2 regions of the Paenibacillus sp. FA6 genome follow, and region 1 is predicted to be linked to the other one. Evidence: a T-box and tRNA genes for the amino acid it is inferred to sense, from the RefSeq annotation. Region 1 holds a T-box; the other holds one or more tRNA genes.
The links. A T-box is a leader RNA that pairs with one kind of tRNA and senses whether it is charged. The one in region 1 lies ahead of argS (arginine--tRNA ligase), so its partner is inferred to be a tRNA-Arg.

Region 1 (7,933 bases):
ATATGGTTTGGGCGGTAAAGAATTCTATGCAGAAGATGGGCATCATTTATTTGAACTAGCTATTGAAGCGGTTGCGAAGGGTATGGTAGAAGTACCTTTTGACTACTATGGACATACCGTTGGAGAAGCATCTAAAGCCCCTAAACGTGTTCTGAAGCCGATGAGGTTCGAAGACTTGAAGACAGGTCTAATTACGGTGAAGAAGGACGAAGTGACAGGGAAATTAAGTGTACGTATTCCACCGCTACGCGCGCTTACGAAGAAGCCGAAACGATTAGCTCCAGGTCATGGTGCTTGTCCAGGGTGTGGGATATTCTCAGGGCTTGAGACGTTCTTCAAGGGAATTGAAGGAGATATTGTTGCACTGTATCATACAGGTTGTGCGATGGTTACGACTACGGGCTTCCCCTATTCTGCACATAAAGCAACGTATATCCACAATCTATTCCAGAATGGGGCTGCCACATTATCAGGTGTTGTGGAAATGTTCTGGGAACGCAAGCGGCGTGGTGAATTGGATCATCTAGGTTTGCAAGAGGACTTCACGTTTGTTATGGTAACGGGTGATGGTGGTATGGATATTGGTATGGGACCTGCTATTGGCGCAGCAATGAGGAATCATAAGATGATCATTATCGAGTATGATAATGAAGGTTATATGAATACCGGGGCGCAACAATCCTATTCAACGCCTCTTGGAAACCGAACCTCGACATCCAATCTAGGAACGGAGCAACAAGGGAAAACAACGCAACATAAAGATACAGCTCAAATCATGGCAGCAACGAATATTCCGTACGTATTCACCGGTTCCGAGGCATTCCCTCAAGATTTGGTGAAGAAAGCGGCGAAAGCCCAATATTATGCGCAGAACGAAGGATTAGTATATGGTAAAATACTGATTGCATGTCCTTTGAATTGGTTATCTAATGACAATGAGGGTGCTATCATTGTGAACGAAGCTGTAGATACTTGTTTCTTCCCATTGTATGAAGTAGAGCATGGATGTACAAACATCACATATAATCCAGAAGATAAGAATAAGAAAGTTGAACTTCGCGAATGGCTGAAGTGGATGGGGAAAACACGTCATTTGCTTAAGCCGGAAAATGAAGCCACGTATGAGAGTTTTCAAAATGAGGTCAATCGGCGTTGGAATGTATTGAAGGCTAAGCATGAGAATCCTTATTTATAAGCTCATTTAGAAATGAAGAAGGCGTCTTTCCTTAGCAGGGAGGAGGTCCTTTTTTGAAATATAAGAAAGTATACGTTTCACTTGATACTCTATTTCTTATATTTCGGCAGAGAATGAAGAGACTAGGAAATATGATTAATGTTTTAGATGGTTAAGAAAGGAAATGGTGACTTATATGAACAGTTTTCAAGCATTTATGATTCGTAAAGATGATCAAGGGTTTCGTAGTGGTGTAGAGACATTGAATATAGACCAACTACCAGAAGGTGACGTAACCGTTGAGGTAGAGTATTCCAGTGTTAACTATAAGGATGGTTTAGCCAATTCATCGGAGGGGAGGATAGTCAAATCGTATCCTTTTATTCCAGGAATTGATCTAGCAGGAACAGTTGTTGAATCAAATCACCCTCGCTTTCAGTCAGGTGATGTTGTTCTGTGTACAGGATTTGGACTTGGCGAAGTACACTTCGGTGGGTATAGTCGCTTGGCAAGGGTAAGTGGTGATTGGCTCGTCTCGTTACCGCAGGGATTGAATTCCAAAGAGGCCATGGGGATTGGTACAGCTGGGTTTACGGCGGCATTATCTGTGGAACGGCTTATTCTTAATGGTCTTACACCAGAGCGTGGGCCTGTGCTAGTTACAGGAGCAACGGGTGGTGTGGGTAGTGTTGCTGTGAATATATTAGCTCAGCTTGGATTCGAAGTTGTGGCGAGTACAGGGAAAGTTGATACTCAGAGTGAGTGGTTACAACAATTAGGTGCGACCTTAGTCGTTAGCCGCGAAGAAATTATAGCTCCTCCCAAAGGAGTTCTTGCGAAAGAACGATGGGCAGGTGTAGTTGATCCTGTTGGAGGATCTCATTTAGCAGGGCTTCTGAAGACAGTCCAATACGGTGGAGGGGTTGCACTTTCAGGATTAACTGGCGGGGGATCTTTCGAGAGTACAGTCTACCCATTTATACTTCGTGGAATACAATTGCTCGGTATCGATTCTGTCTATTGTCCTATGGAACATAGACAGGCGATTTGGACTAAATTAGGCGCAGCGTGGAAGCCCGTTAAGGTGCTTGAGGGTGGAATAACGGAGATTTCATTACATGAATTACCTGATGTACTAGAGAACATATTGCAAGGTGGAGCAGTCGGACGTACCGTGGTGAAGCTAGATTAGGATATTTATTGAAGTAGGTTAGCTTTGGGGAATAGGAATCATAAAAATAGAGTGTGGGGACTGATAATAGTTTCTACACTCTGTTTTTGCCGTTGAATAATCGTTACATGTGAACAGGTATTCTCACTTGATAAATAAAAAATTTCAATATAATTGGAACATTTAGAGTCTAATGAACGTTTTAGTGGTAATGAGAGAATAAGCTTAAGTCGTTGCTCGGGCTTGAAGTTGAAAAAAACAATGTGCAGAGGAGAGGAATTCATGAGAAAAATTCTAACCGCACTTGCTGTTGCAAGCATGTTAAGTGTTAGTTCAATAGCAAATGCCGCTGATTCAATACCTATATATATATACAATGATAAGATTCAAAACAATTTGGCACCAATAGTAGAACAAGGGAGAGTACTTGTTCCGATTCGAGTTGTATCAGAGGCATTAGGTGCAAAGGTAGAATGGGATAAAAAAGAGAACAAAGTGACTGTTCGTAAATGGGCTGAAAGTGTCATACTTACGATCGGTAAGAATACAGCTTCCGTCGATGGGAAGTTTGCTGAATCCGGTGTGATTTCATTAGATGTTTCTGCTAAATTAGAGAATAATCGAGTGTTTGTCCCTTTACGATTTCTATCAGAACTATATGGGTATAGAATAAATTGGGATGGTAAAGCGGTTACGATTAGTTCACCCTTAAATGACAAAGAACGGAAGATCCTCTATGAAGGTTCGCTACAACAAGCTCGAAAGCTAGCTATGGACAAGACCTACACCTCAATCGTACATTATGAGCAAAGGCCATTGGAGGTAACTCGTGAAGATGATGATTATAGCAGTACCTTTTTATTTCCCGAGGGTGAAGCCCTTCGATTCTATGTCCTTAAAGGTGATACAGCTTTGTTGTATGAATTTAAAGAGGATTTCCCAATGGTGACTTGGCAAGCGCATATTCAAAAAGGGGATAACTTACAAAATTTCTTAGATCACAAATTGTTCGATACAAGGGGAACGGAAATCACAATAAATAAAAAGCTATTATATTATAACTATGGTATTTCAGGAGATAGTAGTGCAAAAACAAGTGGTAGCATTGATGAAGATAATAAAATTGCGCAACTGGGCTTCGAACATATTATTGGTGGTGTAGTGTCCAATAAAGAGGGGAAGATTTCATTAGAATTATCAAATGAAACTCGAAAGGAAGTAGTGAATAGCGTACAATAGCAGCACTATTTGAGCACGAAAGAAAAGCAGTGTTCCGGATAGTTAATGTAATTAAATGTAGCCACTTGCATGGGGGGCTTTACATATAGTAAACTCGGCTGATAGAGATGGAAATGAGTTGGAGGAGAAAGAAGTATGAATCTGAATCAAGTAACAGATCGAGTTACACCTATATACATATTGTCTGGATTCCTAGGAAGCGGGAAAACGACATTGTTGCAGCGCATGGTAACATATTGGCAGGAGCAGGGGCTTCGACCCGCTGTGATCATGAATGAGATTGGCGATGTGAACTTGGAAGGTGCGTTGATTGAAGAGACCGTCCCCATGACTGAAATGCTCAGTGGATGCATCTGCTGTACCATTCGAGGTGATTTAAGTTTAGAAATATCTAATCTGATTAAGCAAGAATCACCTGATGTAATCGTCATAGAGGCGACAGGAATTGCGAATCCGATGGAAATCTTGGATGGTGTAACGGAAGCTGCGCTGTATATGAAAATAGATCTTAAGAGCGTCATAACCGTCGTTGATGCGGTACATTTATTGGAACTATATGAGATCCAGAAAGGCAAGACTTATCGCCTTATGCAAGAGCAGATTCGCTGTGCATCTTATTTGATTCTTAATAAAATTGACCGTGTAAGTGAAGGAGATCAAGCTTCGCTTACGACGATACTATCTAGTTGGAACGAGTATGCTCCGATTATCCCAGCTGTACGTTGTGATGTGGACTGGGTTCCTTTGTTCGGACAAGATGTTCAACCTAGACAGTGGAAGAGCGACCATTCATATGAAGTTGATCAAGCTGAGGATCATGATCATAGTCAGGTTGGACATGATCACTCACATCACTCACATGATCATGTTATGGTATATACGCATTATTTCACGGGTCCAATTGATAGTCAGGGTTTTGAACAATTAGTGAATCATTTACCACGTGAAGTATATCGTGCGAAAGGAATTATGACATTTAGTGATACCACCAGTCGATTCTTATTTCAATATGCATTTAGAGAATCGGACTTCTTGAAGATTAATCCTCAAGGAGTCGTACCCGATGTCGTTGTATTCATAGGTGAGCATTTCTCTCAAGCTGAATTGAAGGATGCCTTGGAAGAGCTTGAGAAGAGAGGTTAATGCTAACTGAAAATTATAAGTGAGTATGCCAGTTAAATCGTGTTGCAACCTAATGGTGACCGATGTATACTGTTGTATATTGAACGTCTTTGAACGGGAGAGTAATGAGAGTAACTGATATTGTAGCGAGCCGGAAGTGGTGAAAGCCGGTATATTGGACTCTGATGAAGCGCACCCGGGAGATGGCTATTCCAACGTCATGAAGATCGCTTTTTTATGATCAGTAGAATAGTCCGATTGATCTTCGTTATAGGTCATCAAGCGGAACAACTCTAGAGAGGATTACACCTCTGTCTGAGGGTTCAACTAGAGTGGTACCACGGGAACTAAAGCTCTCGTCTCTTATTCATAGAGATGAGGGCTTTTTTTGATGAAATAAACGGTCATTTGAGTAGAATAAGGAGGATGGTTAATCATGTTAAATAAATGGGCCGTAGAGGCGATACAGCCACATGTATCCCTATCAGTAGAAGAAGTAGAGGCCTTGTTAGAAACACCACCCTCAGCAGTGATGGGTGACATTGCATTTCCGTGTTACGTATTAGCAAAGCAATACAGACAATCACCGCCACAGATAGCACTACATTTAGTAAACCTTATCCAAATGAAGGGAATCAAAGCAGAAACTGTTGGACCTTATGTTAATTTAACTTTTGACAGAAGCTATTATGCTGGGTACTTGATGGAGCAATTGCAGCAAAGTAATGATCCCCAAACCAATATAGGTCAGGGGAAAAAGGTGATTATCGATATGTCATCCCCAAATATAGCGAAACCTTTTGGTATCGGACATCTTCGATCGACGATGATCGGAGCCGCCTTGTACAAAATGTATCAAACCGCAGGATACGAACCTGTTAGTGTCAATCATCTGGGGGATTGGGGCACACAATTTGGTAAACAAATTGCAGCATATAAGCGTTGGGGTAATGATGAAGCATTACAAGAGAACCCAATTCAGGAGTCTTTACGTTTATATGTTCAGTTTCATGAGGAAGCAGAGCAAGATGCTACATTGGAACCCGAGGCGCGAAATTGGTTCCGTCTGTTGGAGTCTGGTGATGAAGAAGCGAACAGACTTTGGGAATATTTCGTCGAAGTTAGTATGCAGGAGTTCAACAGAATGTATGAAAGACTAAATGTTACGTTCGATTATGTGCTCGGAGAAAGCTTTTACAACGATAAGATGGGTGCTGTTGTTCAAGAGCTAAAAGATAAAGACTTATTAGTGAAAAGTGAGGGTGCACTCGTTGTTCAGTTGGATGATGAGGGGATGCCACCCTGCTTAATTATGAAGTCCGACGGGACGACGATTTATCCTACACGGGATTTGGCAACAGCATTCTATCGCCATCATGTCATGAAAGCTGATCAAATTCTGTATGTGGTCGGGGGAGAACAGAAGTTACATTTCCAACAAGTATTTGCTGTATTGAATAAAATGGGGGCCGAGTGGGTTCAAGATTGTAGTCATGTTCACTTTGGATTAATGAAATTCGAGGGTAAGAAGATGTCTACCCGTCGCGGTAAAATTGTGTATCTTGACGATGTGTTAGATGAAGCTATTACAAGAGCGCTGCGGGTCATTGAAGAGAAAAATCCAGAGTTGCCGGATAAATATAAGGTGGCACAGGATGTAGGAATTGGAGCAGTTATTTTTGGAGATCTCAAGAATAATCGGAGTAATGAAGTGGATTTCTCATTGGATGATGCGTTGAATTTCGAAGGGGAGACAGGTCCTTACTTGCAGTACACATATACTAGAACCCAAAGTATTCTTTCTAAGAGCATGATGATAGAACAAGTGGACGCGGAGGATCTACAAGGAATGCAGGAGGATAAGTATATTGAAGCTTTAGGTGATTCGGGATGGGCCCTCCTTAAACTCCTTATTCGCTTCCCTGAACAGTTGAAACGTGGGGTACATAATAATGAACCTTCCGTATTAGCTAGGTATGTTCTAGATGTAGCGCAGGTGTTCAATCACTTCTACAACCAGGAAAGAATACTGTGTGAAGAAGAGAAGTTAAGAAAAATTCGAGTGTCTCTAACGATGCTAACAGGACAATCTTTACAAAGAACAATGCATATTCTGGGTCTAGGTACTCCTGTACGTATGTAAAAAGGGGCGTAATAGATTCATTTAACAATCTCATGTTGATAGATTCTGCGGATTCCTTTAACATAAGGAATAGCAAAGCAGATCAACTAGCACATCGTGTGAATGTGTTGATAGTGAATGGAGCGGAAGTATGGTAAAAGAAAGATTGCTCGACAGTGATCATTCAAGAGATGTCTTTACCTATTTTGGACTTGCCGTATATTCTTCACAATCTTTGGAGCAGCAACTCGTTAACTTATTAATGCTCATGAAGCTATCAGAGGGCAAGATTCCAACAGAAGAAGACTTCACTGAACTTTATCAACGTAAGTTAAGTAGTTCGTTAGGCCAGTTAGTACAGGAAATTCAGCATCATTTCCCTTTCTCAGAAGAAGAAACGATTCAATTGACAAGAATATGGAAACAACGTAATTATATTGTCCATGATTACTTTAAGGAGCGAATCCAAGAGACGTTCAGTCCTGGCGGTCGTTCTCGTATGATTCGTGAGTTTACGAAGTTTAGTGACCAAGCACAAATGTTGGAGAAGAAGCTCCAAGGATATTCTCGGGAATTCTATCGTACGCTTGGTCTAGATAATGATTCTATTGCTTCTTATTCTGATAAATCATAGTTTCGAACAAGGATGCTTGAAAAGTAAAGAGCCTCACTGCAATATCGCAGTGAGGCTCTTTACTTTATTCTTTAAAGGGCGTGCTACCGTCCTTTGGAATCATCAGTTATTTTATACACCAGGCACGGATTGAATAGGTTGCCTAGAAGATTCTTCTACATGCTCAGATCCAGTAGGTTGAGGTAAGATACTTCCCAGTTGTAGTTGATACAATTGGAAGTAACGACCACCCAGCTCCAGAAGTTCTTCATGACTACCTCGTTCAACGATCTCTCCACGGTGCAACACCAGAATTTGATCAGCACTGCGGATGGTAGAAAGACGGTGAGCGATAATGAACGTCGTGCGACCTCTCTTCAGAACCTCCAGGGCCGATTGAATCAGGCTTTCCGTCTCTGTATCAATGTTGGCGGTGGCTTCATCAAGAATAAGGATTGCTGGATCGAATGCAAGCGCGCGTGCGAAGGAAAT
Region 2 (7,933 bases), 2.1 Mb from region 1:
GAATGGCGATTCCAATGTGATAGGTGATGACAATCAAAATTACAGCGAGCCTGTATCAAGACCGCAGTATATTAACGAAATACCGTTATAACATGAAATCCTACTTCAAAAGATGCTTTTATTGCTACACTTTGATAAAATAAGGTTTGCAAAATAGGACGCTAATGATGTAGGAGGCAGATAATATTGAGATCGAACGGACGGAATAACGATCAATTACGGGATATGAAATTAACAACAAATGTGAATAAATATGCGGAAGGCTCTGTGTATATAGAAATGGGAGATACCAAAATACTTTGCACGGCAACTGTGGATGAGAGAGTACCTCCATTCTTAAAAGGACAAGGAAAGGGCTGGGTAACAGCAGAGTATTCCATGTTGCCAAGAGCGACTCATACCCGAAATCAACGGGAGGCCAATCGTGGGAAGCTAACGGGCCGGACGATGGAAATTCAACGGTTAATCGGCAGAGCCCTTCGTTCTGTAGTGAATTTACATGCTTTGGGTGAACGTACGATCACTCTAGATTGTGATGTAATTCAAGCAGATGGAGGGACAAGAACAACCTCAATTACAGGCTCATTTATAGCTCTTTGTATAGCAGTAAATAAGATTTCCCAGCAGCATCGACTGCCGGTATTCCCGATTACTGACTATTTAGCTTCTGTTAGCGTAGGCGTTGTAGGTGGTCAAACGCTATTGGATCTGAATTATGAAGAAGATTCCAAGGCTAAAGTGGATATGAATCTGGTCATGACGGGAAAGGGACAGTTTGTAGAATTACAAGGAACCGGTGAAGAAAGCCCATTCACACGTCAAGAGTTGGACGAAATGCTTCAGCTTGGTGAACAGGGAATTAAAGAGATTATTACTCGTCAGCAGGAAATATTAGGTCCAATTGCTCTTATGATCGGAACTGGCTTAACTGGAAAAGGTGTCTAACATGAAGCTAGGTCAAGACATCATAATTGTTGCCACTAAGAATAAAGGCAAAGTTAGAGAATTTGAACATGCTTTTGCACTGCTAGGTAAACAAGTGAAAAGTATGTTTGATTATCCTGATCTTCCGGAAGTGATTGAGGATGGACATACTTTTGTAGAGAATGCTCTCAAAAAGGCTAAAATGGTTGGCGATGCGCTTGGTTTTCCTGTGCTTGCTGATGATTCAGGACTATGTGTAGAGGCATTGGATGGACGACCAGGTGTATATTCTGCACGCTATGCGGGCGAGAATGCAACGGACCAAGAGAACAACGAGAAGCTATTACAAGAGCTTGAGCAATTGAAACAAGGTGAAGATACAGAACAAACATTGTTAAGCCCAGCAAGTTTTAACTGTGCTTTGGTGTTGTATAACCCCTCTTCAGGAGAACATATGGAGACTTTTGGGACTGTATCAGGCTGGATCACTTCAGATGTAGCGGGTGCCGGTGGATTTGGTTATGACCCGCTCTTCTATGTTCCTGAGTACGAGAAGACGATGGCGGAGCTCTCTTTGGAGGAGAAGCAGTCTATAAGTCATCGTGGGATTGCCTTGCGGGAGTTAATAGATCGTTTGCAGAGATGAACATTCGTCAATTCATAAGAAGGCTACCCATGGGTAGCCTTCTTTAATTATATCTAGCGAACCGTTGTAAGGAAATCAGAATGATGTGTTTGGGGATAGGCGTTATTTCAAAGTCATACAGATATATGCCGAAGGAAGGCATAAAATGTCTGTCCTTTAAGGAAAGCTATAGGTGAGCATACATCAATGCAATGTCAGAGAAGGAGGGGAAGTTGTCGTGGATAAACATAAGTATTATGTATCTGTGCATGGAAGATCCATTTTATTGGATAAAGGTGCAACATCTTATGAATGGGAGATCGAAGCGACACCAGAACAAGCTCAGGAAATCAGTTGGCTGATGGGAATTGTGCAAGAGAAAGAGGAAAAAGCGTTTCTTGGGTATGTATATCCATGGCCAGATACGCCAGAACGAGTAGTGAATTTAGCGTATCAGAATGCATTAGACGATGTCTATAAGATGATATATGAGCTTTGTTCTGAGGAGACCCGTATGCAGATGAGGGAATCTGGGGTGAGTGCGTTTCTTCATTCATATGATGGATAATATCCAAATAATAATACTTATATCTGCCCACGGGTATAACCATACTAATACCAGGAGGTGATATTAGTGGCGGATAAATATAAGAAAAACAAAGGCAATAAGTATGCCCATAATAATGAGTTTGCTGAAGAGGTAATGGCCAAGAATCCAGCTCAACACGTTGAAGATAAAGTAAACTGGCGTCGTGGAAATAAGTAGTAAGAATCGTTTAATTGATATTGCAAGAAATAAATTTGAAATTACCTATTGATTAATTGTGAGGGTGCGTTATAATGAATAACGCACCCTTTTTATAAGGATGATGAAGTAAAGGTACATATACAAGTTCGTGTACTACTCCTTTGTAAGGTGCATTTCATATAATTATGTCTCAGTAGCTCAGCTGGATAGAGCAACGCCCTTCTAAGGCGTCGGTCGGGGGTTCGAATCCCTTCTGGGACATACAGAAGAAGCTCTCCTATATGGAGAGCTTCTTTGCGTTCCAGGGTGGGCAAGAATCCCATTATTGATTCACAATGGGTATCCGTACAATCAGAACACTTCGTTAACCATAGAATACTCTTATCAAACAATAGGAGGTATGTTATTTATGGTTAGAGTGAGCCCACGATTTCAAAGACTATGTAACCAATTTTCATCTATTTTAGGTGGAGAACATGAAATAGATCCGGGTCCTGTTTGTTTTGTCAGTCGCTCTAGAAATCTTAAAGCGACAATTCTAGGAAGACGCACCACATCACCGCTGGTTCGTTATCAACTTTTTTCATTTGAATCCCTGGATACGTCGGGCCGGGCACTCTGTTTAGGTGAAACTGCGCTTCTTCAAAATCAAGCCAACCGATTAATTCGCAATCTTCAAAGAAATGGGATTACAGTAACAGCTCTTCACAATCACTGGTTGAATGACAATCCCCGGTTAATGTATATCCACTGGCAGTCCATTGATGAACCGGTTGCTTTTGCAAGAAAAACAAAACAGTCTATTGCCTTCCTTGGTTAGATAGCATTCAAACAATCACCCTAAGATAAAGGGTGATTGTTTGTTTAATCATTCTTCTTCCAATTCTTTGATCAGTGCGCGACGAGGATTACCTTTAAGTAATTGCTGAGCAATGGTATAGCCAATGAGGAACGTAGCGGCGGAGGTATTCCCGTCCACTGTAAACGGAATGATGGAGGCATCAGCTACTATTAAATCTTTCACTCCATGTACCTTTCCAAAACGATCAACGACTCCTCCTTTATTTAAAGGGGCCATCCGAAGTGACCCTTGTTGATGGTGATTATGTTCAAAATTCTGTATTATAAATTCCTCTAGTTTTTGATCATCATTAATAATGTCAAACGTTGGCGAAATCAACTGATATGAAGAATCTATTTCTGCCAGTTTCGACGCTATACTCTGAATATAGATTTTATAAATATTTTTAACTGACTCCATATCAGATGCATTGGCGAGAAATCCCTCGTCGGCCAAAACGATTTTCAGCGGGTCATTATTTTGAATTTTTATGGATCCACGACTCTTGGGTCTCAAGAATATAATGGCTATAGTTAACATCTCATCAGAACCGATACCGATCAATTGTACCGCTCGACGCTTGGGGTCTAAACCACTTGGATCCGGCAAAAAGGCACCACCTGTATAAAGGGCACTTGGATCGTTATGAGGCAGAGCGATATCATTCCTGTTTGCTGTAAATATAGCACTGTTAAGAGTGTGATTTCTTAACCTCTTTCCGACGTTCGGATTATTATAGATAACGGGTATTCCTGCATCCTTTAACGATCTTGCTGGTCCGATCCCGGATAACATTAGAAGCTGGGCGCTATTGATTCCAGTAGAAATAATAACCTTTTGTCGTGAGAAAGCTTTGATGCGCTCACCATTTTTTAAGAACTCGACTCCAACAGCACGCTTGGCGGAAAAAAGAATCTTAAGAGCCGTTGATTTAAAAAATACTCTTAATTTTCGACCTCGAACCCCCCGACCAGTACGTGTCATGATATCTGAAGAGAGGAATGCGGTTGATGAACTCTCCCTTCGACCATTTGGATGTTGATACAATTGCCAACGGGTAAAGGGACCCAAGGGGGATTTAGGATCATTGTAGTCAACAATCTCAGGAAGGCCGGTAGCTTGCTCAATCGCGTCAGTTAGTTTTTTCGCCATACGGGTTGGAGTAACGGGTGCTTGCCTTATATCTATCCGACCTCGATACCCATGTACTCCGGCATTATTGGTTTTTCCATTATATTTTTCTAGTCGTTTAAACCTGCGAATGGCCCTTTGTGGTGACCATACTGGACCAAGTAACCTTTCCCATTCCCTTAATACGGCTGATGTAGGTCGTACATACTGCTCTCCGTTAATGGAAGAGCCCCCTCCTGATAGGCGACCTGTAGTCCATTCAAAAGATCTATCATCCAGTCCACCCTGCGGTACCCCTTCACCTTGCCAAAAGTAATTTGGGAAGAAACGCTCCTCCAGTTCTGGAGCAAAGGTAGAATCCGTAATGGGTTCATCTTTATCGTTATTATCCCCCGCCTCCAAAACAAGTACGGACGTTTTTTTATCGTCAGAGAGGATCTTTGCAATAACGGCACCCGCAGGACCTGTGCCGATAACAATGTAATCAAAAGTTAACCTGGCGTTCTCCAAAATCAATCTCTCCCTTTTAAATAGGCTACTGTAGGATATTAAATTTTATGTAATATGTTCCGTAGTTGTGGAATTACTGGGTAACGCGGATGGTACTAGCAGCCGTACTAGTCTTCGTGGTGCTTCTCATTAATCTTCTATTCCTCATACCGTTATGGATAAACAACCGGAAGTTGAGAATGTAAAATTTCTTTTCTTTATTGGAAAAATAGTGAATATTTGATAAGATACGATAAAGGCCTCCTACACGAGGTCTATATTTTTATGGGGGGATAAATAATGGTACTATTTTACGCCAAAATTGAAAGGAAGAATCTTCAAACAGGAGGTGAAATCTACTATGAACCATAGTTTGATCCTTCAAAGCTCAACTACGCAGTTAGTGAACCAGCTTGTGTTCTTTGATGAAGAGAAGAAATTCTTCTTGATGCAATATATATCAGATGATTCTAAAGAGCAGAAAAGGGCCGATCAAATTCTTTCTGTATACACGACATCACTTGAAAAGATCATTTCTGAACGACAAGAAGGCTCATTAAATTCTATGGTACTTATTGGTAGCGAGGTTACCCTTCGTTATGAGGATGATGGTTATGAGGAGAAGTATACGATTGTGTTCCCTCATCGAGCAGATCCAAGCAAGAGCTGGATTTCATTCCTGTCTCCGATGGGCTTACAACTACTAATGACTAAAATGAATGAAACGTATGAATTTGTCGTACCTTCAGGTCATATTGGAGTGAAAATACAAGAAATTAAATACATGAATTATGGTGATATAGACAAATAATAAGCAATGTTGCATGATGAATGAGTAGTAAAGTAATCAATGAATCAGGAGGGTTTATATGATACAGGTTAAAGAGTTCGTAGATTCAGATAATTCCTATGCGGAGAATAAGGCCAATATATTTTTAGCGGGATTAAAAGAGGAACAAGTGATCAATATCTGTTATGGGTCGGTAGTTAAATCCAGCGTATCCAAAACAGAACGCCAAAGAAGCACGATCTTAATCGTTTATAAAACAGAAGAATAGCGTATAAGTAATAGCATGGGTACAATTTCAATCGTTTACAAATCGTTATTTATTCGTATTGTATACGTTTTCTTTTGGATCTTTACTTCATTAGAACGAACAAAAAAAGCTCTCCATATGGAGAGCTTTTTCATATTATGTCCCAGAAGGGATTCGAACCCCCGACCGACGCCTTAGAAGGGCGTTGCTCTATCCAGCTGAGCTACTGAGACTCGAAAAATCAACAAAGAATAATATATCATGGATATGAGAGAATATCAAGTGTTAATTGTATAGAATGTTTTTTTGATTTTAAAGTGGGTATGATATAATCTACAAATGCGAGTTCAAAAGATGACTTTTGAACAACCTCTACAATTAACAGAATTAAGCAAAGAGAGAAGGGGTACTCATGAACGACATCATTTCCCCTGCGAAAGATAATCTGATTCTTTTTCCAAAGACATTGGATTATTATCAGATACAACTTACGGTTATGTTGGAAAGTGAACGCTATGGAGAGGCGATGGATCTACTTCGCTTTCTACTTCAATGCCAAGGGCAAGAAGAGAGATATGTTGATGAATGGCAGGCTTTACTTGAATGGTTAGAGACTGCTTTTCCTCAATATATTTCTGGAGAAGATAATGAACAAGCTACTATTGATAATGATGTTGAATTAGATGAGGAAGATCTAGCTCGGCGTAATGCGGAGTGGAAATTCGCTGAAGATGCTGATTACGCTAATAAAATGTTAAGCATTGTAAAGGATGAAGCTTTGTCTGAACAGACGATGCTCGCATTAGAACAACTCTCCTATTTGAATGGTGACGCCATTGATCAGGAGTTGGTTGAGTGGTTGCAGAGTAATAATATTCATCCGTTGCTTCAATATCGAGTCCTACAGACATTACATAAGCGTGGTATGCAAGGAAGTATTACTTTTATGAGGGGACAGGAACAAGTTGAAGTTGATATTGAGAGTATTCCGACAAAAGATAACGACTTTCCGCTAACTGTGCAGAAAATTGTAGATCGGGTTGCTGAGTATACAGAACTTCAAGAGCCGACCCTTTTTTATTTCGCTCAAGAATTATGGTCGCAATTTATTAAGGCTGTATATGGAACAAATGTATATCTGTCGATGCTAACAGAAGAGGATTTGGTTATGGATATATGGGCGGCAGCACTCCATCAGACTGTATCTGAAAGTCTAACAGGAAGCCGAAATGAAGAGGAAACGCGGGCAATATACGGGATTACAGAGAACTTCCGTTTTCGATTCGAACAAGCCTATCGAGTGATGAAACAATTTGTTACAGAAGGGGGAGCATAGTAAACCGTTGTGACGTCCTTTTTGAACTTCCTCTTTTAATATAATAATTAATTTAGGATTCTAGGTTGAACCTACCCTTGAAAAAAGGTACAATGTTGATTATACTATAATGGTTGTTCTGTGCGTGAAATATAAGGATTAAGTATAGAGTGAAACTTATACTTTCTTATTTTCTATAAAAAAACATGAGAATTATTTTGGAGGGGAAGGCATAAAATGAAAGCAAACTGGGAAAAAATAGAGAAGAACCTTGGGGTTCTTGAAGTTGAAGTAGAAACAGAGCGTGTAACTGAGGCGCTTGATAAGGCTTTTACGAAAGTATCTAAGAAAGCAAATGTACCTGGATTCCGTAAAGGTAAAGTACCACGTTCTGTCTTTGAAGCACGTTATGGAGTAGAAAGCTTGTATCAAGATGCCATTGATATTTTGCTTCCAGAAGTATATACACAAGCAGTAGATGAAGCGGATATTTTTCCGGTAGATCGCCCAGAAATTGATATTGATCAATTTGCTAAAGGTGAAGTATTTAAGTTCAAAGCTAAAGTTACTGTTAAACCTGAAGTAACCTTGGGTCAATACAAAGGCGTAGAAGTACCAACGCAAAAAGTTGAAGTTACTGAAGAAGAACTAAACGAAGAATTAGTTCGTTTGCAAGGGCGTCATGCTGAGCTAGTTGTTATTGAAGATGCTGCTGCTGAGAATGGCGATATCACAATCATTGACTTCGACGGATCCGTTGACGGTGTTCCTTTTGAAGGCGGACAAGCTGAGCGTCATTCTTTGGAACTGGGAAGTGGTTCGT

Region 2: it has a tRNA-Arg gene. The T-box ahead of argS (arginine--tRNA ligase) is inferred to sense a tRNA for this amino acid. The anticodon was not compared.

What each region holds. Positions count from the first base shown of each region.
Region 1 covers NZ_CP188820.1:1,298,174-1,306,106, forward strand. Annotated here, with positions in the region: gene ACP8HI_RS06035 (thiamine pyrophosphate-dependent enzyme) at 1-1,195, shown strand, start outside; gene ACP8HI_RS06040 (acrylyl-CoA reductase family protein) at 1,359-2,366, shown strand; gene ACP8HI_RS06045 (stalk domain-containing protein) at 2,628-3,584, shown strand; gene ACP8HI_RS06050 (CobW family GTP-binding protein) at 3,720-4,727, shown strand; T-box leader at 4,808-5,073, shown strand; gene argS (arginine--tRNA ligase) at 5,143-6,849, shown strand; gene ACP8HI_RS06060 (hypothetical protein) at 6,980-7,462, shown strand; gene ACP8HI_RS06065 (ABC transporter ATP-binding protein) at 7,574-7,933, opposite strand, start outside.
Region 2 covers NZ_CP188820.1:3,352,571-3,360,503, reverse strand. Annotated here, with positions in the region: gene ACP8HI_RS15725 (GerMN domain-containing protein) at 1-91, shown strand, start outside; gene rph (ribonuclease PH) at 184-945, shown strand; gene ACP8HI_RS15715 (XTP/dITP diphosphatase) at 947-1,570, shown strand; gene ACP8HI_RS15710 (hypothetical protein) at 1,788-2,117, shown strand; gene ACP8HI_RS15705 (hypothetical protein) at 2,184-2,315, shown strand; tRNA gene ACP8HI_RS15700 (tRNA-Arg) at 2,485-2,558, shown strand; gene ACP8HI_RS15695 (DUF1259 domain-containing protein) at 2,698-3,117, shown strand; gene ACP8HI_RS15690 (GMC family oxidoreductase) at 3,166-4,779, opposite strand; gene ACP8HI_RS15685 (GreA/GreB family elongation factor) at 5,120-5,569, shown strand; gene ACP8HI_RS15680 (sporulation protein Cse60) at 5,628-5,816, shown strand; tRNA gene ACP8HI_RS15675 (tRNA-Arg) at 5,955-6,028, opposite strand; gene ACP8HI_RS15670 (hypothetical protein) at 6,208-7,131, shown strand; gene tig (trigger factor) at 7,348-7,933, shown strand, end outside.